Regions from separate parts of the Nonomuraea helvata genome, predicted to be linked through region 3. Evidence: riboswitches for the same ligand, from Rfam matches in the RefSeq annotation. Region 3 holds a riboswitch; each other region holds the start of a gene.
The links. A riboswitch is a leader RNA that binds a small molecule or an ion and turns the genes downstream of it on or off. The one in region 3 is predicted to bind thiamine pyrophosphate.
Positions count from the first base shown of each region.

Region 1: another riboswitch for thiamine pyrophosphate. It lies ahead of ABD830_RS05510 (FAD-dependent oxidoreductase); the one in region 3 lies ahead of ABD830_RS40540 (purine-cytosine permease family protein).
Region 2: another riboswitch for thiamine pyrophosphate. It lies ahead of tenA (thiaminase II); the one in region 3 lies ahead of ABD830_RS40540 (purine-cytosine permease family protein).

Region 1 covers NZ_BAAAXV010000001.1:1,209,825-1,216,841, reverse strand. Annotated here, with positions in the region: gene pknB (Stk1 family PASTA domain-containing Ser/Thr kinase) at 1-475, opposite strand, end outside; gene ABD830_RS05520 (thiazole synthase) at 701-1,456, opposite strand; gene thiS (sulfur carrier protein ThiS) at 1,449-1,649, opposite strand; gene ABD830_RS05510 (FAD-dependent oxidoreductase) at 1,646-2,821, opposite strand; TPP riboswitch at 2,811-2,927, opposite strand; gene ABD830_RS05505 (NAD(P)/FAD-dependent oxidoreductase) at 2,987-4,150, shown strand; gene ABD830_RS05500 (Rv2175c family DNA-binding protein) at 4,181-4,555, shown strand; gene thiE (thiamine phosphate synthase) at 4,533-5,171, shown strand; gene ABD830_RS05490 (polyprenyl synthetase family protein) at 5,378-6,445, opposite strand; gene metF (methylenetetrahydrofolate reductase [NAD(P)H]) at 6,611-7,017, shown strand, end outside.
Region 2 covers NZ_BAAAXV010000002.1:455,248-462,264, forward strand. Annotated here, with positions in the region: gene ABD830_RS17965 (AfsR/SARP family transcriptional regulator) at 1-1,831, shown strand, start outside; gene tenA (thiaminase II) at 1,812-2,525, opposite strand; TPP riboswitch at 2,517-2,612, opposite strand; gene ABD830_RS17975 (LacI family DNA-binding transcriptional regulator) at 3,387-4,400, shown strand; gene ABD830_RS17980 (glycoside hydrolase family 36 protein) at 4,568-6,691, shown strand; gene ABD830_RS17985 (ABC transporter substrate-binding protein) at 6,743-7,017, shown strand, end outside.
Region 3 covers NZ_BAAAXV010000009.1:1,599,278-1,606,294, forward strand. Annotated here, with positions in the region: gene ABD830_RS40510 (hypothetical protein) at 1-71, shown strand, start outside; gene ABD830_RS40515 (DUF6412 domain-containing protein) at 68-268, shown strand; gene ABD830_RS40520 (YidC/Oxa1 family membrane protein insertase) at 352-993, shown strand; gene ABD830_RS40525 (ATP-binding protein) at 977-1,342, opposite strand; gene ABD830_RS40530 (sensor histidine kinase) at 1,552-3,420, opposite strand; gene ABD830_RS40535 (methylated-DNA--[protein]-cysteine S-methyltransferase) at 3,517-4,089, shown strand; gene ABD830_RS40540 (purine-cytosine permease family protein) at 4,055-5,386, opposite strand; TPP riboswitch at 5,377-5,491, opposite strand; gene ABD830_RS40545 (rhodanese-like domain-containing protein) at 5,566-5,889, opposite strand; gene ABD830_RS40550 (winged helix-turn-helix transcriptional regulator) at 5,886-6,275, opposite strand; gene ABD830_RS40555 (Fpg/Nei family DNA glycosylase) at 6,381-7,017, opposite strand, start outside.

The DNA.
Region 1 (7,017 bases), on a different contig from region 3:
CGACGACCTTGACCCGGCCGTCGTCGGTCATCAGGACGTTCTCCGGCTTGACGTCGCGGTGGACCATCCCGGCCTGGTGAGCCGCGCCGAGGGCGGCGAGCACCGGGATCATGATCTCGAGGGCCTCGCGGGCGGGCAGCCTGCCGCGCTCGCGCAGGATGTCGCGGAGCGTTTTGCCGGGCACGTACTCCATCGACAGGTAGACCACGTCGTTGTCGGTGCCCTGGTCGAAGACGTGCACCACGTTGGGGTGCGAGAGGCTGGCGACCGACTTGGCCTCGCCGATGAACCTCCTGACGAACGCCGGGTCCTCGGCGAGCGAGCGGTGCATCACCTTCAGCGCCACCGTCCGGTCCAGCCGGACGTCCAGCGCGAGGTAGACCGTCGCCATACCGCCCCGGGCGATCCGGCTCTCGATGCGGTAGCGTCCGTCGAGAAGCCGCCCGACCAGGGGGTCCGCAGTCGTCGTGTCCACCCCGCTGAGTTTACGGGCGTTTTGCCATCGGCAGGGCCTTGCCGCCCTAAACCGATGCGGAGACGTTCCTGTCGAACGCCCCCGCGCGCACGTCCGCACCAGGCGCCTCAGAGGTGCCCGGCGCCTTGAGTGAGCACCTCCCTCAGGGGGTCATCGGGCTCAGTGGTCATCGGGCTCAGGGGGTCATCGGGCTCAGTGGTCATCGGGCTCAGGGGGTCATCGGGCTCAGGGGGTCATCGGGGAGGACGCCTCGGCGTAGCGCCTGCGCGGGATGCGTCCCGCCAGCCGCGCCAGCCGTCCCGAGACCACGGCACCCTTCATGGCCGCCGCCATGAGATCGGGCCGCTGCGCCCTGGTCACCGCCGTGGCCAGCAGCACGGCGTCGCAGCCCAGCTCCATCGCCAGCGCGGCGTCGCTCGCCGTGCCGATGCCCGCGTCGAGCACCACCGGCACCGACGCGGCCTCGACGATCAGCTCGATGTTGTGCGGGTTGCGGATGCCGAGGCCCGAGCCGATCGGCGCGCCCAGCGGCATCACGGCCGCGCAGCCCGCCTGCTCCAGCCTGCGGGCCAGCGCGGGATCGTCCCCGATGTACGGCAGCACCACGAACCCGTCGGCCACCAGCCGCTCGGCCGCGTCGAACGTCTCGATCGGGTCGGGCAGCAGCGTCCGCTCGTCGGCGATGACCTCGAGCTTGACCCAGTTCGTGCCGAGCGCCTCCCTGGCCAGCCGCGCCGTCAGCACGGCCTCGCCCGCGGTGAAGCAGCCGGCCGTGTTGGGCAGCACCTTGATGTCCCGCTTGCGCAGCACGTCGAGGACCGAGCCGCGGGCATCGGGGTCGAGCCGCCGCATGGCCACCGTGGTGATCTCGGTGCCGGACGCGGCCAGCGCCTGGTCGAGCACGTCGAGCGAGGGTGCGCCGCCGGTCCCCATGATGAGCCGGGAACCGAACTTCTCCCCGGCGATGATCAGATCATCCACCTTGCACCGCCGTCAGAACCTCCACCCGGTCACGGTCGCTGAGTGAGGTCGTCTCCCACGAGCTCCGCGTGACCACCTCGTCGTTCACGGCCACGGCCACCCCGGTGGTGGCCGAGGTCAGTCTGCGTACGGCCTGCGCCACGGTCATGCCGTCGGCCACCTCGTGCGCGGCCCCGTTGATCGTCACAATCATGAAATTTCCCGAAACCTTCCAGGCGCGCACAACGCCGCCAGCTCGCCCTCTTCGCCCCGCAGGATGTCGGCCGTCAACGGCGCCAGCAGCACGCCGCCCCGGTGGTGCCCGGTGGCCAACGCGAGCCCCGGGGTGCCGCTCGGGCCGATGACGGGCAGGTTGTCCGGCGTGCCCGGCCGCAGCCCGGCCACGACGTCGGCGACCTCCAGCTCGGTGACGCCCGGCACCAGCTCCCTGGCGTCCCGCAGCAGCTCGTACAGCCCGCCCGCGGTCACCCGGGTGTCGAACCCCATCTCCTCCTGGGTCGCCCCGACCACCAGCTCGCCGTCACCCCGGGGGACGAGGTAGACCGGCGTGCCGTGCACGGTGCCGCGTACGCAGCGGGTGAGCAGCGGCTGCGGGGAACGCAACCGCATGATCTGCCCCTTGACCGGCCGCACCGGCACCTCGGCCAGCCCGGCGCTCCACGCCCCGGCCGCCAGGACGACCCGCTCCGCCCGTATCTCGGACGCCCGTCCGCCCGGTTCCGCGCTGGCGGCGGGACTGGGCGTCTGACTGGGCGTCTGACTGGGCGTCTCACCGCCGGGCGGCTCGAGGCGTACCCCCGTGACCCGGCCGCCGCCGTCGCGCAGCAGCTCGCCGACGCGAGCCCGTACCAGCGGGACTCCCAGCCGGTCGAGGGCGGCGAGCAGCGCCGCGGTCACCCGCCGCGGGTCCACCCAGGCGTCGCCGGGGGCCAGCAGCCCGCCCCGCACGGAGGGCGCCAGCATGGGCTCCAGGCGGCGGCACTCGCGCCCGCTCAGCCGCTCGACGGGCAGCTCCAGCTTCTCCATGTACGCGGCCAGCTCGTCCAGCGCCGCCAGGTCGTCGGCCCCGAACGCCACGTCGAGCGTCCCGTCGGAACGCAGGTCCAGGGCCTCGGCACCCGGCAGGCCCGCGTCGGCGGCCAGCTCGGCGGCGAAGCCGGGCCAGCGGCGCAGCGACGCCGCGCCCAGCCGCAGCAGCGGCGCCTCGGTGTAGGAGACCTCGCTGACCGGTGCCAGCATGCCCGCGGCCGCGTGCGAGGCGCCCGAGGCAGGGGCGGGGTCGACGAGAGTGACCGGCCGCCCGTCGCGGGCCAGCCGCCAGGCCACGGAGAGCCCGACGACGCCGGCGCCCACGATCACATCCATCCGCGCTCCCTTCGCCGGCATGATCCGGATCAGGTGTCTTGCGGTCGAAGGCCCGGTGAAGCCTTCCTCTCAGCCCGGTTACGGCCGGACTCCCGCGCGTCTTTCCGCCTCAAGCCTACGGCCTCGGCGCGACGGCCCGGCACCGCCCCCGTTATGGTCATGAACGTGAATCATGTCGTGGTGGTAGGAGCCGGCCTGGCCGGGGTGCGCACCGTGGAAGCGCTGCGCTCGCGGGGATTCGGCGGAAGGATCACTCTGATCGGTGAGGAGCGCCATCGCCCCTACGACCGCCCGCCGCTGTCGAAGGCCGTGCTGTTCGGCGACGCCGACACCAGCTACGTCGGCACCGACCTGGCCGCGATCGACGTGGACTTCCGCCCGGGCGTCAGCGCCAAGTCGCTGCGCGAGGGCGTCGTCGAGACCACCGAGGGCGAGGTGGGCTACGACGGGCTGGTCATCGCCACCGGGGCCGAGCCGATCAGGCTGCCCGGCGACGGCCCGCAGCACGTGCTGCGCACGATCGACGACGCCCACGAGCTCAGGGCCATGCTCGTCGCCGGCGCCCGCGTCGCCGTCATCGGCGCGGGCTGGATCGGCGCCGAGGTGGCCACCGCCGCCCGCCGCGCCGGCTGCGCGGTGACGGTGATCGAGGCCGGTCCCGCGCCGCTCGCGGCCGCCGTCGGCGCCGAGATCGGGGCCCGCACCCAGCGCTGGTACGACGAGATCGACCTGCGGCTCGGCACCATGGTCGACTCCGTGGACGAGGGCGGCGTGCGCCTGGTCGGCGGTGAGTTCGTGGAGGCCCACGTGGTCGTCACCGGCATCGGCGTCCGCCCGGCCGTCGAATGGCTCACCGGCGCCGACATCGACCTGCACAACGGCGTGGTCGTGGACGAGCACCTGCGTGCCTCGCTGCCCGACACGGTCGCCGTCGGCGACTGCGCCGCCTGGTGGTCGCGCCGCTGGCAGACCAGGCTCAGGGTCGAGCACTGGGACACCGCGCTCAACGCCCCCGAGGTCGCCGCCGCGAGCCTGCTGGGCGAGGACGTGGCCTACGATCCCGTCCCGTACTTCTGGTCGGAGCAGTTCGGCCACATGGTGCAGTACGCCGGCCACCATCCGGCGGGGGAGCGGCTCGTCTACCGCGGCGACCCGGCGGGCAAGTGGTCGGCCGTCTGGCTCACCGCCGACGACGCGCTCGCCGCGGTGCTCGCCGTGGACCGGCCGCGGGACCTCGTACAGGGGCGCCGGATCATCGACGCGGGGCACCGCCTCGACGCGGAACGCCTGGTAGATCCAGATGTCCCCCTACGGGATTGTGTTGTTTGAGCAAGCACGCCATGTGGTAGTTGTGGTTTCGTGACGCTTTCTGTTGCACAGATCGACCGGGAGACCGACCAGCTCGTAGAAGAGTGGCTCACTCTCCCCGAAGTGGCCTCGCGCCTTGACCTTTCGATCGGGCGGGCCAAGCAACTCCTCAAGGACCACAAGCTGCTCGGCGTGCGCCGCGGCAGCGGCGGGCCGCAGGTGCCTGCGGTGTTCCTCGACGGAAAGGACGTGATGAAGGGCCTGCCCGGCACGCTGACCGTGCTGCAGGACGCCGGCTACGACGATGTCGAGTCGCTGCGCTGGCTCTTCACCCCAGACGAGTCGCTGCCGGGGTCGCCCATCCAGGCGATCAAGGCCGGCCGTCATACGGAGGTCAAGCGGCGTGCCCAAGCCCTCGGTTTCTGAGGCGCGCCTCTATCTCTGCACCGACGGCCGCCGCGACCGCGGCGACCTGGCAGAGTTCCTCGATTCGGTGCTGGCCGCCGGCGTGGACATCATCCAGCTGCGGGAGAAGGGCCTGGAGGCACGCGAAGAACTCGCACTCCTCGAAGTCTTCCGCGACGCCTGCGACCGGCACGGCAAACTGCTGGCCGTCAACGACCGGGCGGACATCGCCTATGCCGCCCGGCCCGACGTGCTCCATCTGGGGCAGGACGACCTTCCTGTGACGGTCGCGCGAGAGATACTCGGCGACGACATCGTCATCGGACGGTCCACCCACTCCGCCGCCGAGGCTTCCGCCGCGGCCGTGGAGCCGGGCGTCGACTACTTCTGCTGCGGCCCCGTCTGGCCCACCCCCACCAAGCCCGGCCGCCCGGCGCCCGGCCCGCCGCTGCTCAGGCACGCGGCCGCGCTGGAGACCGCACGGCCGTGGTTCGGGATCGGCGGCATCGACCTCGCCAACCTGGACGAGGTGATGTCGTACGGGGTGAGCCGGGTGGTGGTCGTACGCGCGATCACGGACGCGGAGGACCCGGGGGCGGCCACGGCGGAGTTCGCCAAGCGCCTGTCCTCCCGCTGACCCGCGCAGGCCGCACCTTACGCGGCCACCCGTGTCCCCGGCTGCCCCGTCGGCCTCGTACCGAGGCGTCCGCCACCCCGCGGGCGCCTCGGGCCGCCCCGGTGCGACGGCCATGTCAGGCCCTGGATCGGCGCGCATCGGCCCCTGGAGGCGTGCGCGTCCGCATCCAGGAGAGGACCGAGCCCCCGAGAGAAGACGCGGGTGCGTCAGGTGTTGCGGGAGGTGGCGGCGATGGCGAGCTCCGTCAGCGCCGTGCGGGCCTCGGCCGTGACCGGCGCCTCGTCGAGCGCCGCCAGCGCCCTGCCCAGGTAGTCGCCGATCAGATCCTCGCACTCCCGCAGCGCACCGGTGTCGTCGATGATCCGCCGCAACGTCTCCACCCCGTGCTCGTCCAGCTCAGGGTCGCCCAGGAGCCGCCGCACGGTGGCCGCGTCGGCGGGGGAGGCGGCCGCCAGGGTGCGGGCGACGAGCATCGTCCGCTTGCCTTCGCGCAGGTCGTCCCCGGCGGGCTTGCCCGTCTGCGCCGGGTCGCCGAACACGCCCAGGATGTCGTCCCGGAGCTGGAACGCGATCCCGACCTGCGTGCCGTACCCCGTGCACAGCTCGTCCATCCACGGCATGAGCTTGCCGACGGCGAGCACCAGCCCGAGCCTGAGCGGCTGCTCCACCGAGTACTTGCCGCTCTTGAACAGCGCCACCCGCAGCGCCGACTCGAACGTGTTCTCCCCGTGAGCCTGCTCCAGCAGGTCGAGGTACTGTCCGCACATCAGCTCGGTGCGCATGTGGTCGTGCACCGGCTGGGCCGCCGCCATCGACTCGGGCGGCAGGCCGCTGGTGCGCCACATCTCGCCCGACCAGATCAGCAGCAGGTTGCCCAGCAGGATCGCCGCGCCCTCGCCGAACTGCTCCGCGGAGCCGTGCCAGCCCGACTTCTCGTGCAGCGACTGGAACCGGCGGTGCGCGGCCGGCATCCCCCTGCGCAGGTCGCTCTTGTCCATCACGTCGTCGTGGACGAGCGCGCTGGCCTGCAGCAGCTCCAAGGAGGCCGCGGCGGTGAAGATCTCGGGGACGTCCGTGCCGCCCGCGCCGCGCCAGCCCCAATAGCAGAACGCCGGGCGCAGCCGCTTGCCGCCCGACAGCAACTCGTCGGCGGCCGTGCGCAGCGGCGCGAGCTCGGGATCGCCGGTGTCGGGCAGCTGCCGTTCGACGAATGCTCCGAGAGCACGCTCCACCTGCTTGCGCAGGGTGTCCATGCCGGCGGCGTCAGTGGTCATGCCTTGAGACTAGTGGCCGGGCGCCCGGATCGAATCCGCAGGTGTGCCGGAGGCGTCGCCGTGCCTCGGAGGGGACAGGGCTGTGACCCCTAGGGTGACGCGCAGGCCCCCTAGGGTGGTGCGTCCATGACCTTGTGGTGGGGAGCTGACCTGTAACCTTGGGGCATGGCGCTTGGTCGACCCTCCATCCTGCCCGATCGTGTTCCCACCGTCCGCGACCTGCTCGCCGCCGGTGGCCGGTCGTTCTCCTTCGAGTTCTTCCCGCCGAAGACCGACGAGGGAGCGCGGCAGCTCTGGAAGGCGATCAGGGAGCTGGAGTCGCTGCGGCCGACGTTCGTGTCCGTGACGTACGGCGCGGGCGGCTCCACGCGTGACCGCACGGTCGACATCGTCGAGCGGATCGCGCACGACACGACGCTCACGCCCGTGGCGCACTTCACCGCGGTCAACCATTCGATCCGCGAGCTGCGCCACCTGGTGGGGCGTTTCGCCGACGCCGGGGTGCGCAACATCCTGGCCGTGCGCGGCGACCCCCCTGGCGACCCGTCGGCCGAGTGGGTGCGCCACCCCGA
Region 2 (7,017 bases), on a different contig from region 3:
GCTCGCCGAGGCGCTGCGCGCGCTCGGCGTCGCGGAGCCGGCCCTGCCGCCCACGCTGCGCGAGCGGGCCTCCCTGTACCGGTCCCTGCTGGCCCGGCGGCCCATGCTGGTCTTCCTCGACGACGCCGCCGACACCGCGCAGGTACGCGCCCTGCTGCCCGGCCACGGCTGCGCGGTGCTCGTCACGAGCCGGCGGCGGATCGCGGAACTGCCGGGCGCCCTCCAGCTCGAGCTCGACGTGCTGGCGCCCGCGGAGTCCGAGGAGCTCCTCGGCAAGATCGTCGGCGCCGAGCGGGTGGCCGCGGAGCGCGAGGCCGCGCAGGCGATCATGCACTCCTGCGGCCACCTGCCGCTGGCCGTCAGGGTGGCGGGGGCCCGGCTGGCCGGGCGGCCCGGCTGGCCGCTGAACGTGCTGCGGCAGCGGCTGGACGACGAGACGAGCCGCCTCGACGAGCTGCGCGCCGGCGACCTCGAGGTACGCGGCTCGTTCGAGCTCAGCTACCGCCGGCTCCCCGGCGACGCGGCCCTGGCCCTCCGCGCGCTCGGCCTGCTCGGCTCGCAGTCCGTGCCCGGCTGGGTGGCCGACGCCGTGCTCGACCGGCACCGGTCGGACACCGTGGTCGACACCCTCGTGGACGCCAACCTGCTGCGCCTGGCCGGCACCGACCCCGTCGGCCAGCCCCGCTACCGCCTGCACGACCTGGTCCGCTGCGCCGCGAAGGAGAAGGCGGGCGCCCCCACCATCGACGGCGCCGAACGGCACGCGCTCGTCAGGGTGCTCGGCGGCTGGCTGACCGCCGCCGAACACGCTGCCACGCAGCTGCCGACCACCCTGTTCGGGCTGACGTCCGACGGGGCGCCCCGCTGGAGCCTGGAGCGGGAGACCCTCGGCCGCCTGACCGCCGAGCCGCTGGCGTGGTTCGACGCCGAGCAGGACTCCCTGGTCGAGGCCGTACGGCTGGCCGCCGACGCGGGCCTGGCCCAGTCCGCGTGGGGGCTGGCCGCGACCCTGGTGCCGTACTTCGACCTGCACTGCCGCCTGGAGGAGTGGCAGACCACGCACCGCGTCGCCCTGGACAGCGCCCGCGCGGCCGGCGACCGCCACGGCGAGGCCGCCATGCTCCGCGGCCTGGCACAGGTCTGCGTCTACCAGGACCGCTACGCCGAGGCCGGCGACATGTTCCGGCGGGCGCGGGTCATCTTCCACGAGCTGGGCGACACGCGGAGCGAGGCGATCTCGATCTGCGGGCTGGCGGCGGTCAACCAGTTCTCCGGCCGGCATCTCAGGGCGCTCGGATCCTTCAGGCACGCGCTGGCCATGTTCCTGGCCATCGGGGACAGGAGCGGCGAGGCGTACGCGCGGCAGGCGATCGGGCGCGTCTACCTGTCGCTGCGCGACGTGCGCCAGGCCTCCAGGTGGCTCGGGGACGCCCTGCGGCTGGCCGAGGAGCTCGGCGACGCCCACCGCGAGGGCTGCGTGTCGATGCAGCTCGGCCGCCTGTACGACCTGGTCGCCGAGTCCGACCGGGCCATGCGCTTCCAGGGGCACGCGCTGGACATCTTCGAGGCTCTCGGGGATCGGCACTGCGGCGCGTACGCGATGCGGAACCTGGGCGGGCTCCAGGTGGCCAGGGGCGACCGGTCGGACGGCTCCGACCAGCTGGAGCGCTCACTGGTGATCTTCCAGCAGCTCGGGGACCGGAGCGGCGAGGCCGACACGTACCAGTCGCTGGGCGAGCTGTACCACTCGTCCGGGCGCTCCGTGCTGGCCCGCCACTACCTGCACCAGGCCCACGAGCTGCGCAGGGAGCTCAGCGAGTCGTTCGCGTGACGGCGGGGTGTCCGGCCAGCCACCGCTCCGTGGGCCAGCTCTCGAGGCGCCACGCGCTGTCCCAGAACATCCACTCGTACTCGGTGGCCCGGCAGAACGCCTCCTCCATCGCCCGGCGCGTCCCCGGGTCGGCGAGCTCGGCCAGCCGGTCCACGAGCGCCCTGGCCTGCTCCACCGAGGCCGCGAAGGACGGGTCGGAGTAGGTGGCGATCCAGCTCCGGTACGGGTGGTCGGCGACCTCCGCCGTGCGCTCGAGCAGCGCCGTGCCGACGTCCTGGTAGACCCAGAAGCAGGGCAGCACGGCGGCGGCGAGCACGGGCAAGGGGGCGGCCAGGGCCGTGGCCTGCAGATAGGAGGAGTAGGCCAGGCAGGTGGGCGAGGTGGCGACGGCTTCCGTCTCGGCGGCCGCCAGGCCGAACTGCTGCAGGTAGCCGGCGTGCAGGCCACGCTCGACGACCAGCGCCGTGTGCGCGCTCCGGGCGAAGAACGCGGCGTCGGCCGGGTCGGTGGCGCGGGCCGAGGCCGTCGCGAGCACCTTGGAGTAGGCCACCAGATAGCGGCCGTCCTGGACCAGGTAGAACGCGAAGCGGTCCCGGTCGAGGGTGCCGTCGCGGAGCGCGGTGTTGAACGGGTGGTCGTGGATCGCCTCGAGCAACGTGGCCGTGCGCATCCACATCTGCTCACAAAAAGTCACCGATGACGTCCCTTCGCTAGTGCGAACTAGATCAGGTTCGACGGGTGTGATCTCAGCCCGGCCTCCCGGGCACCCCGCGTCACGGTGAACGTTAGCAGAGGATCAGAAGCACCATCCATTGGTGTCGGGGGCGTGCCATTTGATGGCAATCCGTACCACCGCGCGATCACCGACGCCTCCACGTCGTGATCTTTGGAAACACCGCCTCCAGGATTGATCACGGACGTGCTCGGAGCGAGCCGGGGCCGGAACCGGCCGCCCGGTCAGCCTGGAGCCCGGCGGAGGCTACCGGCAGCGGTATCAGACGAGCCGGGTCAGGGTTGCGGGAGTCCCGTGTATCGAGGCGGCGACTGGTGTCGCCGACGCTGGTCGGGCGCGGCGAAGAGCTCGCCCGGCTGGTGTCGACGGTGTTGCAGCCACCGGCCGTGGCCCTCATCGAAGGGAAGACCGGTGTCGGAAAGACCCGGCTGGCCTCCAAGCTACGCGCGCGCGACTGGGCGGCACCGGTAACGGCGCCGGCGGGGCCGCGGGCGATCGCTGCGACAGCTCTCCAACGCCGGCGGCCGCCGCTCCCCCAGCACCGCCACGTCACCCGTGCGCAACCAGGTGAACGCCGCATCGTCCCACGACCCGCCGTCCACACCTACCCCCGACCCAGCAGCCCGCCGCCTCGCTCAGCGGCTGGTCGGATCAGGCCTCGGCCATGACCGCGCGGATCAGGGGGCCGCCGCTGACGGGTGATCCCGAGTGCGCGAGCGATCTCCTTGGGCGAGCCACCCTGGCCACGCAGCTCGCGTGCCTGTCAGAGGCGGAGGAGCCGCCCGTCTGAGCCTTCACCTCCTGGTATGTACGCTTACCGGTGTGACCCGCCGCCCGCACACCCGCCCTCCCATCCTCGCGGACGTGGCGAAGGCCGCCGGCGTGTCCGTCCCCACGGTGTCTCGGGTGCTGAGCGGGTCCGCGCCGGTGAGCGCCGACAAGCGCAGGCAGGTCCTACGCGCGATCCAGGAGCTGGGATACCGCCCTAACGCCGCGGCGCGCGCCCTGGTGACTGGCCGGCGCTCCATCATCAGCGTGCTGACCAGCGACACCACCCGATACGGTTATGCCAGCACGATACGGGGGATCGAGGAGGCCGCCCGCGCGGTCGGCCTGGTGGTCGCCCTGACGATGCTGGACGGCGACGACGAGGAGTCGGCGCGGGTGGCCGTGGACCTCGCGCTCGACCAGCCGCTCGCCGGGATGATCGTGCTCGAGTTCGATATCCAGGGCAGCCGGGCGCTGGCGGCATTGCCCGACACGCTCCCCGTGGCGGCGGTGTCCTCCGCAGGGCAGGGCAGGAGCGTCCCGCGCGCCTTGTTCGACGATCACGCCGGCGCGCGGGATGCGACGAACTACCTGCTCGGACTGGGCCATCGCACCGTGCACCACGTGGGGATACCGGCCTCCGGCCGGCCGAGCGGGCGGCTGCTGGGCTGGCGGGAGGCGCTGGAGGCGGCGGGAGCCCCGGTTCCGGAGATCGTGGAGAGTGACGGGACCCCGCGCTCGGGCCTCGAGGCCGGCGCGCGCCTGGCCAGGCGCGACGACGTGACCGCGGTGCTGTGCGGCAACGACGAGGTCGCCTTCGGCGTGATCAAGGCCTTGCAGGACGAGGGCTCGCGGGTCCCCGAGGACGTCAGCGTCGTCGGCTTCGACGACCATCCGCTGGCCGAGATCTGGACTCCTTCGCTGACCACGATGAGCCAGGACTTCGCCGAACTGGGGCGCATGGCGGTCGACTTCCTGCTCGGCAGGCTGGCAGGCGTGCCGGTCGCGGCGGCGCGGTCGACCCCGCGCCTGGTCGTGCGCAAAAGCACCGCTCCACCCGCCGGCTGACCTCGGCCCAGGACCCCTGGGAAACCCGCGCGAACGCGTGGTCATGCTCCTTCACGGCATCTCGTGTTGAAAGCGTTATCAGACCATTTCCCGTGGTCCCCTTGCCACATCGCTTGATAAACGTTTTCATAGCTAAACCGCACCATATGTCCGGCTTTAGGAACGTGATGACGAGCAGAACAATCCAGTGGCGTACCGGCTCACTCGACCTGGTACTCGAGCGGCCCGAAGACGCTCCGGCCCGCATCGTGAGGCTCGGGACCGCGTCGCCCGCACCGAGCCCCGTGGCTCCGTTCCGGGTGCAGCCGCTGGTCGAGCTGATGGTTCTGGGGGAAGGCCGGGGGCTGTCCAACACCCGGTTCACTGACACCGCCGCCGGATCGCGGCTCCGGTTCGTGGACGCCGTCGAGCGGGCGGACGGCGACTGGCGCGAGCTGCGGGTGAGGCAGCGTGACGAGGTGACCGGGCTGGAGGCGACCAGTGTCTTTCGCGCCAGGACGGACGTCCCGGCCCTGCAGACCTGGACCGAGGTCACGAACACCGGGTCGGCGCCCCGGGTTCTGCAGATGGTGTCGTCCTTCGCCTCCGGCGCGCTGGCCGAGACGGCGGACGACGGCGACCTGGTCCTGTGGCGGGCGCGCGCCGACTGGTGCGCAGAGGGCAGGTGGGCGGCCATCCCGCTGTCCGGGCCGGACGGGCTGGCGGACATCAACAGCGAACTGCACCAGCACGACGGCCGGGGCGCGCTCGTCACGGTGAGCAAGAGCACCTGGTCCTCGGGCGAGTACCTGCCGACCGGCGTGCTGGCGAGCGCCCGCACCGGCCGGGCCTGGGGCTGGCAGATCGAGCACAACGGCGCCTGGCGCTGGGAGGTGGACCGCCGCCGCGACGGGGCGAACGCCGTCTCCCTCGTGCTGAGCGGCCCCACCGACCTCGACCACCAGTGGAGCACCCGGCTGCTCCCCGAGGAGAGCTTCGTCGCTGTTCCCGTGTCCGTCGCCGTGTCCGACGAGGGTTGCCAGGGAGCGCTGGCCGCCCTCACCCGGCAGCGGAGGGCGATCCGCCGCGCGCATCCCACAGGCGACACGCTGCCGGTCATCTTCAACGACTACATGAACACCCTCATGGGCGACCCGACCACCGAGCGCCTGCTGCCTCTCATCGACGCCGCCGCGGAGAGCGGCGCCGAGTACTTCTGCATCGACGCCGGCTGGTACGACGACGGCGGGAAGTGGTGGGACAGCGTCGGCGAGTGGCGCCCCTCGACCGGCCGCTTCCCGGACGGCGGGCTCGCCCGGGTCTTCGACCGCATCAGGGCCAGGGACATGCGCCCCGGCCTGTGGCTGGAGCCGGAGGTCGTCGGGGTACGCAGCCCGGTCGCCGCCATGCTGCCCGACGAGGCGTTCCTGAGCCGGAACGGCGAGCGGGTCGTGGAGCACGGCCGGTACTTCCTCGACCTGCGCCACCCCTCCGCCAGGAAGCATCTCGACGAGGTGGTCGATCGCCTCGTGCACGACTACGGCACCGGATTCTTCAAGCTCGACTACAACGTCACCCCGGGGCCGGGCACCGACCGGGGCGCGCTCCAGCCGGGAGAGGGACTGCTCGAGCACAACCGGGCCCACCTGGAGTGGCTGGACGCCCTGCTCGGCCGCCACCCGGAGGTGATCTTCGAGAACTGCGCCTCGGGAGCCATGCGGGCCGACTACGCCATGCTCTCCCGCCTCCAGCTCCAGTCCACCTCCGACCAGCAGGACTGGCGGCTCTACGCCGCCATCGCGGCGTCCGCGCCCGCCACGGTGCTCCCCGAGCAGGCAGGCAACTGGGCCTACCCGCAGCCGGGGATGCACACGGAGGCTCTGGCCTTCACCATGATCAACGGTCTGGCCGGACGACTCTACCTGTCGGGGCATCTCGACAAGATGAGCCGGGCCGAGCGGGAGCTCGTCGCGGACGGGGTGGCCGTGCACAAGCGGATCAGGGCCGAGGTCGCCACGGCCGAGCCGTTCTGGCCGCTGGGGCTGCCCGCCTGGTCCGACGACGTCGTCGCGCTGGGCCTGCGCACCGGTGACACGGTGCGCCTTGCCGTATGGCAACGCGACGGCGGGCCGCACGACATCCAGGTGGACCTGCCCGGCCTGCGCGGCCGCCGGCTGCGGGTGGAGACCGAGTATCCGGCGACGCTACCCGGCTGGCAGCACCAGTGGGACGCCTCCACCGCGCGGCTCACGGTGCGTCCCGCCGTACCCGGACCGTCCGCACGCCTGCTCCGCCTGCGGCCGGAGAACTGATCCCTTTTCAGCGTGGCAGCCCTCACCTCCCACCACACACCAGGAGAATCCATGAAGACGCGACGCCTTTTCCGCGCAGCAGCCGCCGCCACGTGCGGGGCGCTGCTGCTGGCCGGCTGCTCGGCGGGCAACCCCGGGACGTCCTCAGCCACAGCCGGGCCGGTCACCACGACCTGGCCTGACCCGGGCGCCGGCCTGCAGGGCGTGACCCTCACCCTGTGGATGTCGACGCAGACCGCCGCGATGGCCGACAACGTCATCAAGGCGTTCGAGGCCAAGACCGGAGCGAAGATCAACAAGGTCGTCATTCCCGACGTCTACGAGAC
Region 3 (7,017 bases):
TCATCGGTGTGGTCGCCTTCCTGGTCTTCCTCGTGGTGACCGTGATGGGCAAGTCCTCCCGGTCGAGTTGACGTCTTTCCTCTTCGACCCGTGGCTGATCGGGATCACCATGATGGCGATCCTGCTGCTGGCCACGTGGGCAGCCATGTTGCTGCCCGTTCTCAGTGGGGAGCCGGCGAGCTTTCCGCTGACGTACGCGCGCCGCACGGCCTTCCAGCGCCAGCGCGACCCGGACGCGGCAGGCCGCTCGCGTCCACGAGCTCCTTGAGCATGCCCCGCTTCGACGTCAAGCGGGGCTCCTCGAACGCGACGGGTGAGCCCTGATCCTTTCGAACACTCGAAGTAGGGCTCATGATCGATTCTCTTGTCACGTTCGTCGTCAACATGTCCGGGGGCAGCGCCGCGCTCGGGATCGTGCTGTTCACCCTGGCCGTACGGCTCATGCTGCTGCCGCTCAACGTACGCAGGGACCGCGCGATGAAGATCCGCGAACGGCTCGCCCCCAAGCTGCGCGAGCTGCAGAAACGCCACGCGCGCAACCCTGAGCGCCTGTCCGGGGAGATGTCCGCGCTCTTCGCCAAGGAAGGCACCTCGCCCTTCGCCGGATACCTGCCCATGCTGGCGCAGCTGCCGTTCATGTGGCTGATGTACCGGGTGGCCACGCATCCGACCGCACTGGTGGGCCATGACCTGTTCGGGGCTCCCCTGGGGCAGCAGGTGGCGGGCGTGGTAGCTAATTACGGTCTGGTCAGCATGCCGGTTTTGGTCTTTGTTATGGTCATCGCGCTGGTCGCAGCGGTGGCGTGGCTTTCCGCCCGAAACATCAAAGTTGCAGAAGATCAACCGCAGTGGCTGAGGAGGCTTCTGCCGTGGATGCCGTACGGCTCCGTGCTCGCCACGCTGGTGCTCCCGCTCGCGGGCGCGCTCTACCTGCTGGTCTCCACGGCGTGGGCCGCGGGCGAGCGGGCAGTGCTCGCTAGCCGGCCTCTTTAAGGGCCTTGACCTGCCCGTTCAGCGACGCTCGAGGAGCGGGCAGGATGGCCCACACCGTCGTCGTGTCGCCGTCGTGCCGGACCCCCCAGCTCTCCGCCACGTACTCCACGATGCCGAGCCCCCGGCCCCCGAGCGATGAGAGGGTCGGGCGGCCGGCCCGCGGCTCGGTCGCCGCGCCCCCGTCGCTCACCGCCACCTCGAGGTGATCGTCACTCCGCAGCCAGGCCACTCTGACCATGCCCGACGGCAGGGGGTGCGCATGCCTAAGCGCGTTGCTCAGCAGCTCGCTCACCACCAGCACGGCATCGTCGATCGCCGCGGAAAAAAACCCCGCTGTCCTGCAGCTCATTGCTCAGACGCTGGCGGGCGACGGCGACGCTGGACGGCGCGTACGGCAGCAGCACCACGCTTGACACACCCACCTCCCCGTTCCCTGTGCCCCCCGCGGGAACACTCCCCGGTACGACCGAAATGCCCCGTTACTCGATCCCAGAAACCGCATCTCGATCACAGCTTGTGCACATTGGACGATAGATCAGCGGAACTGTGACCACCTCGTTACCGCATCGGTGTGTCGGATCGGATAGGGGAAACAGCTCGTAGTAAGAGCCGCATTCTCGTCCCCCCTTCCGGTCGCGGATGGGCGCTCACATCTCCGCCCTGGGCTCTCGCAAGGCTGCGGACGATGTAAAGACCGAGCCCTACTCCACCAAACCTTCTCCGGTCCCCGCTGTCCACCTGGACAAACCTCTCAAAGATCCGCTCGCGGTCAGTCGGCGCGATACCCACGCCTTCGTCATCCACGACCACGACGACGTTGTCGTCCTCCGGCCAGGCCGCCACGCTGATCAGTCCGCCCTCGGGCGAGTACTTGAACGCGTTCTCCAGCAGCTGCCCCAGGACGATGTCCGTGGCCAGCGCGTCACCCAGCACGTACGGCAGCCCGTCGTGGATGTCCACCTCGACCCGGTGCTTGTCCGACAGCGCGGGCAGCCCCAGGGTGGCCGCGTCGATCCGTTCCGCCAGGTCGAACTCCTCGATGCGCACCTTCAGCTCGTCCGCCCCCGCCCTGGCGCCGAGCAGCAGGTGGTCCATGAGCTCACCCAGCGACCTGGCGCGCTCGGCGATCGTGTGGACGGCCGAGCGGCGCTCGGGGTCGCTCATCTTGTCCCAGCGCCTGTCGAGCGTGCTGGCGAACCCGCGCACGATCGTGATGGGCGTACGCAGCTCGTGGCTGGTCGTGGCCAGGAACAGGTCCTTGGCCTCCTCGAGCTCCTTGGCCGTGGTCACGTCGCGGAAGTCGATGACCACTTCGCCGGTCTCCTCGATCCGCGCGCTCACGACGTCCAGCCACCGCCCGGTCTCCATCTGGAACGTGACCTTCTCGCCCGGCTTGGGCAGCGGGAACGGCGGTGGCCCGCCGATGACGGCCTCGGCGGGGAACGCGGTGAGCTCGACGGCGGCCGGGTTCCACCGCACCACGCGGCCGGCCTCGTCGAGCACCGCGATGCCGTCGGCGCTGGCGTCGAAGACGGCCTGCTCGTGCGCCCGCTGCCGCACCGCCTCCTGGTAGGCCACCGCGTTGCCGACGGCGATGCCGGCGTGTCCGGCCAGCAGCTCCAGCAGCTCCAGCTCGAGGTGTCCTGGCGTGCTCTCGGCGAACAACGCGTACAGGGCCCCGTAGGGGCGCCCGCCGACGGCGGCCAGGCCGAGCGCGATCGTGTGCAGGCCCTTCAGCCGGGCCCACACCAGGTCGTCCAGCTCGTCCGACTGCAGCAGGACGGTCTTGCCGGTGCGTAAGAGCTTGTCCACGAGACTCGTACGAAGGTCCGTGGTGGTGCCCCTGATGGCGGCCGGCAGCTGGTACGTGCTGACCAGGCGTAACCGGTCGCCCTCGATCAGCACGAACCCGCCCGCGTCCGCCCCCGTGAGCTCGGTGAGGCTGGCCGAGATCCGGTCGAGCACGGCGGAGAGCTCAAGTTCGGAGTTGATGTCGCCGACCACGTCGGTCAGCCTGCGCACCAGCCGCGCCCTGCGGGCCATGCGGTTCCTGGCCAGCTCGTCGGCGCGCGCGAGATGGTGGACGCAGACGTACCCGGCCACGGCGCTGCCCAGGCGCAGCGCGCTGATGTCGACCCGGACGTCCAGAACGGTCCCGTCGCCGCGCAGGCGTTTGGTCCGGACCGAGACCTGGCCGCCGGTGCGTACGCGCTCCAGGACGGCGTTGTGCTCGGCGGTGAGCTCGCCGGGCACGATCGGCGCCCGGCGCCCGAGCATCTCCTCCGCCGTCCACCCGAACAGCCGCTCGGCAGCCTCGTTCCAGACCAGCACGCTCTGGTCCCGGTCGACGACCACGACGGCGTTGGGCGAACTGGCGAGGGCAGCACGAGCTATCTCGTCGTCACTCCCGGCCCATTCGTCCCCCACTCCTCCATAGTGCACGTGGCAAGGTGGGTCCGTCGGGCGATCCGTCCGATACGCTGCGGTCACGGTGATTCTCGGTGGGTGGGGACGGGTGGGCGCATGTCGAGTGGCGATCTTGAGGCCCTGTTGCGCGTGACCTCCAGCACCTATCGAGGTGAGACGCCCCCTGACATCGCGTTCGGCACCTATGACGGCGCCGTCGGCAGGCTGGTGCTCGCGGTGACGGCCAAGGGCATCGTGGCGTGCAGCTTCGAGCCGGAGAACAATGTGTTCGAGCTGCTCACCAGGCATGTGGGCAGCTTCATCGGGCAGGACGCCCGCCGGCTCGACCCGGTGCGCAGGGAGCTCGACGCGTACTTCTCCGGCCGCCTGCGCGCGTTCGCCACACCGGTGAACCTGACGCTGGCCACGCCGTTCGCCCGCACGGTGCTGCAGAAGACGATGGCGATCCCGTACGGCACGACGACGACCTTGGAGGAGATCGGCGCGAGCATCGGCAGACCGCGCGCGCTGCGGGCGATCGGCAACGCGCTGGCCTCCAACCCCGTGTGCGTGATCGTGCCGTGCCACCGGGTGGTGCGCGAGGACGGCGGGATCGGCGACTACGCGGGCGGCCCGGCGGCCAAGCAGCACCTGCTCAACGTCGAGCAGCGCGCGTCAACACGCCGATGAGCAGGGTGACCAGCGCGGCCACGACGGCCGCGCCGAGCGCCCCGTTCATCCACGACTGCCGGGTGAAGCCGATGGCCTCGCGGACCGACTGCCAGTAGGCGTCCCACTGCGGGAGCGTGGGCGTGGAGGTCGTCAGCCAGTACGCCACGAAGCCGAGTGCCCACGGCACCAGCCTCGACCAGCGCGACGGCGCGTGCTCCTCGGTGTTCCAGCTGTGCGAGCCGCCGAGCACGAAGTAGTCCACGGCCAGCACCGCGAACATCGGCACGAACACCGCCCCGATCACGCCCAGGAACGCCCCGTACGAGTTGACGTCCACGAACAGGGCGATCGCGACGGTCAGCACGCCGATGGCGGTGGAGAAGATGCGCCGGTCCACGCGCGGCATCAGGTTCTGCAGCGAGAGCGTGGTGGAGTAGACGTTGGCGAACGACTGGTCGGTCTCGCGCAGCACCAGGATCGCGAAGAACAGCGCGCCCAACGGCACCGCGACGAACGGGCCGAACACCGACGTCCCGTCGGCCTGCACCGCGTCCGCCCCCGCCAGGGCCACCGCGTACACGCCGAGCCCCAGGCAGGCCACCTGCGCCAGCGTGTACCCGCCGACCACGCCGGTGAACGCGGCCCCGCTCGACCGGGAGTGCCGGGCGAAGTCCGCCGCCATCGGCACCCACGACACCGACAGCGCGATCACGTAGTCCACGGCCGGGGCGAACGCCGCCCAGGACCCGCCGGTGTGCACGGGCGCCCGGGTCAGGAAGAACCAGGCGAACCACACCATCGACACGATCACGCCGATGGTGACGTACCGCCGCAGGATCCGCACCGACCCGAGCGGCCAGATGGTGAGCGCGGTGGTCAGCGCCCCTGCCGCGATCACCCACACCTGGTACGGCACCGCGCCGAAGATCGCGCCGGCGGCCTTGGCGATCACCCACAGCTCGAACGCGCCCCAGCCGATCATCTGCACGATGTTCAGCACCGTGGGCACGTACGAGATCCGCGCCCCGAACAGCCCCCGCAGCAGCACCATCGCGGGCTGCCCCGTCCGCGTGCCCGGGACGGCGGACAGGCCCACCATGGCCGTGCCGACGAGGCTGCCCACCACGACGGCCACCAGCGCGGCGGTCAGGCTGAGCGGGGCGCCGCCGAGCGGGTCGAGCAGGAGCAGCGCCCCGGAGAAGCCCAGAAGGCTGACGCCGAGGTTCGCCCAGAGCGCACCCTGGTCGAGCACGCCCAGGGTCTTCGGCGGCCTGCCCTCGAGGGTCAGGGGAACTTCGTCGGCGACATGCGTCATCGCACACTCCCTACGCCGGCATTACCCGGACAGGTTCAGGCGGTCGGCAGCGGATCTCTGCTGCCCTCTCAGCCCGGCGAACCCCGAGCTCCCGCGACGATCTGAAGTTGGCGCCCTCATCATGCCTCAGTGGCGGCGGAAATGCCACAGGGAGGCTTTACGCCCGCTTTTTGAGCTTTTTACGCCACGAAGGGCGTTTGCCCGGTCTCGCTCACCATCGGGCGGCGCGCGAACTCCCACGACTGCATGCCGCCGCCGACGTTGACCGCGTCGCGCCCGAGCTGGTTGAGCCAGGCCGCCACCTGCAGGGACCGGCCACCCACCCGGCAGACGACGTAGACCGTGCGGTCGCCGGGCACCTCGTCCACCCGCCCCTGGATCTGGGTCATGGGGATGTGGACTGCCTCAGGCGCGTGCCCCGCGACCCACTCGTCCTGCTCTCGGACGTCGAGCAGGTAGGCATCGTCGGGAACTGCACTGGCCTCGATCTCAGGAACGGTCATGCTTCCATCATCTCGCGCCTCGAGTCATAAGCGGCACGCGCGGCGGCGATCTCCTGCTGGTGCTCCTCCGTCCAGGTGACCAGCGTCTTGATGGTCTGGTGGAGCGTACGGCCGAGCGGCGTCAGCGCGTAGTCGACCCTCGGCGGCACGACGGGGTGGACCGTGCGGGTGACCAGGCCGTCGCGCTCGAGCTGGCGCAGCGTCACGCTGAGCATGCGCTGGCTGACGCCGTCGATCTCGCGGCGGAGCTGGGTGAAGCGCAGGCTCTGGCAGTCGAGCAGCGCGATCACGAGCAGCGACCACTTGTCCGCGATGCGGTCGAGTATCTGACGGACCTCGCAGTCCTCGCGCGTGTCCCACTGACGCACGTCGTAGTCGTCGTCCATCGTGCTGTCGCAGTGATCGTGTGATTCCACGGTGCCCATGCTCGCCGAAAACATGTCCCGGTTACAAGAGAGAACCGACCTCCTGAGCAGTAACCGGAACGCGGCTCATTTCAGCAGGCGGGACAGGCGCCGGTCCGCGAGCGGCTTGCCTCCGGTCTGGCAGGTGGGGCAGTACTGCAGGGACGAGTCGGCGAAGGAGACCTCGCGGATCGTGTCACCGCACACGTCGCACGGCTGCCCCGCACGGTTGTGGACGCGCAGCCCGGACTTCTTCTCCGCCTTGAGGTCCTTGGCCGCCAGCCCGTGCGCCCGCTCCACCGCCTCGCCCAACGTGGTGACGATGGCCTCGTGCAGGTCGGCGATCTGCGCGTCCGTCAACGACGACGCGATCTTGAACGGGGACATCCTGGCCGCGTGCAGCACCTCGTCCGAGTACGCGTTCCCGATGCCCGCGATGACCTTCTGGTCGCGCAGCAGCCCCTTGATCTGGGTGCGGTTGCCGCTCACGATGCGCTTGAGCGCGTCGACGGTGAAGGACTCGTGGAGGGGGTCGGGGCCGAGAGAGGCGATGCCGGGGATTTCCTGCGGATTTTTCGTGACATAGACGGCGAGGCGCTTCTGCGTCCCCGCCTCCGTCAGCTCGAACCCGGGCGCCAGCCCCTCGTCGTCGGGCGCCAGCCGGACCCGTACCGCCAGCGGCCCCTTGCCAGGACGCACCGGCTTCGCGCCCGAGAGGTCGTCG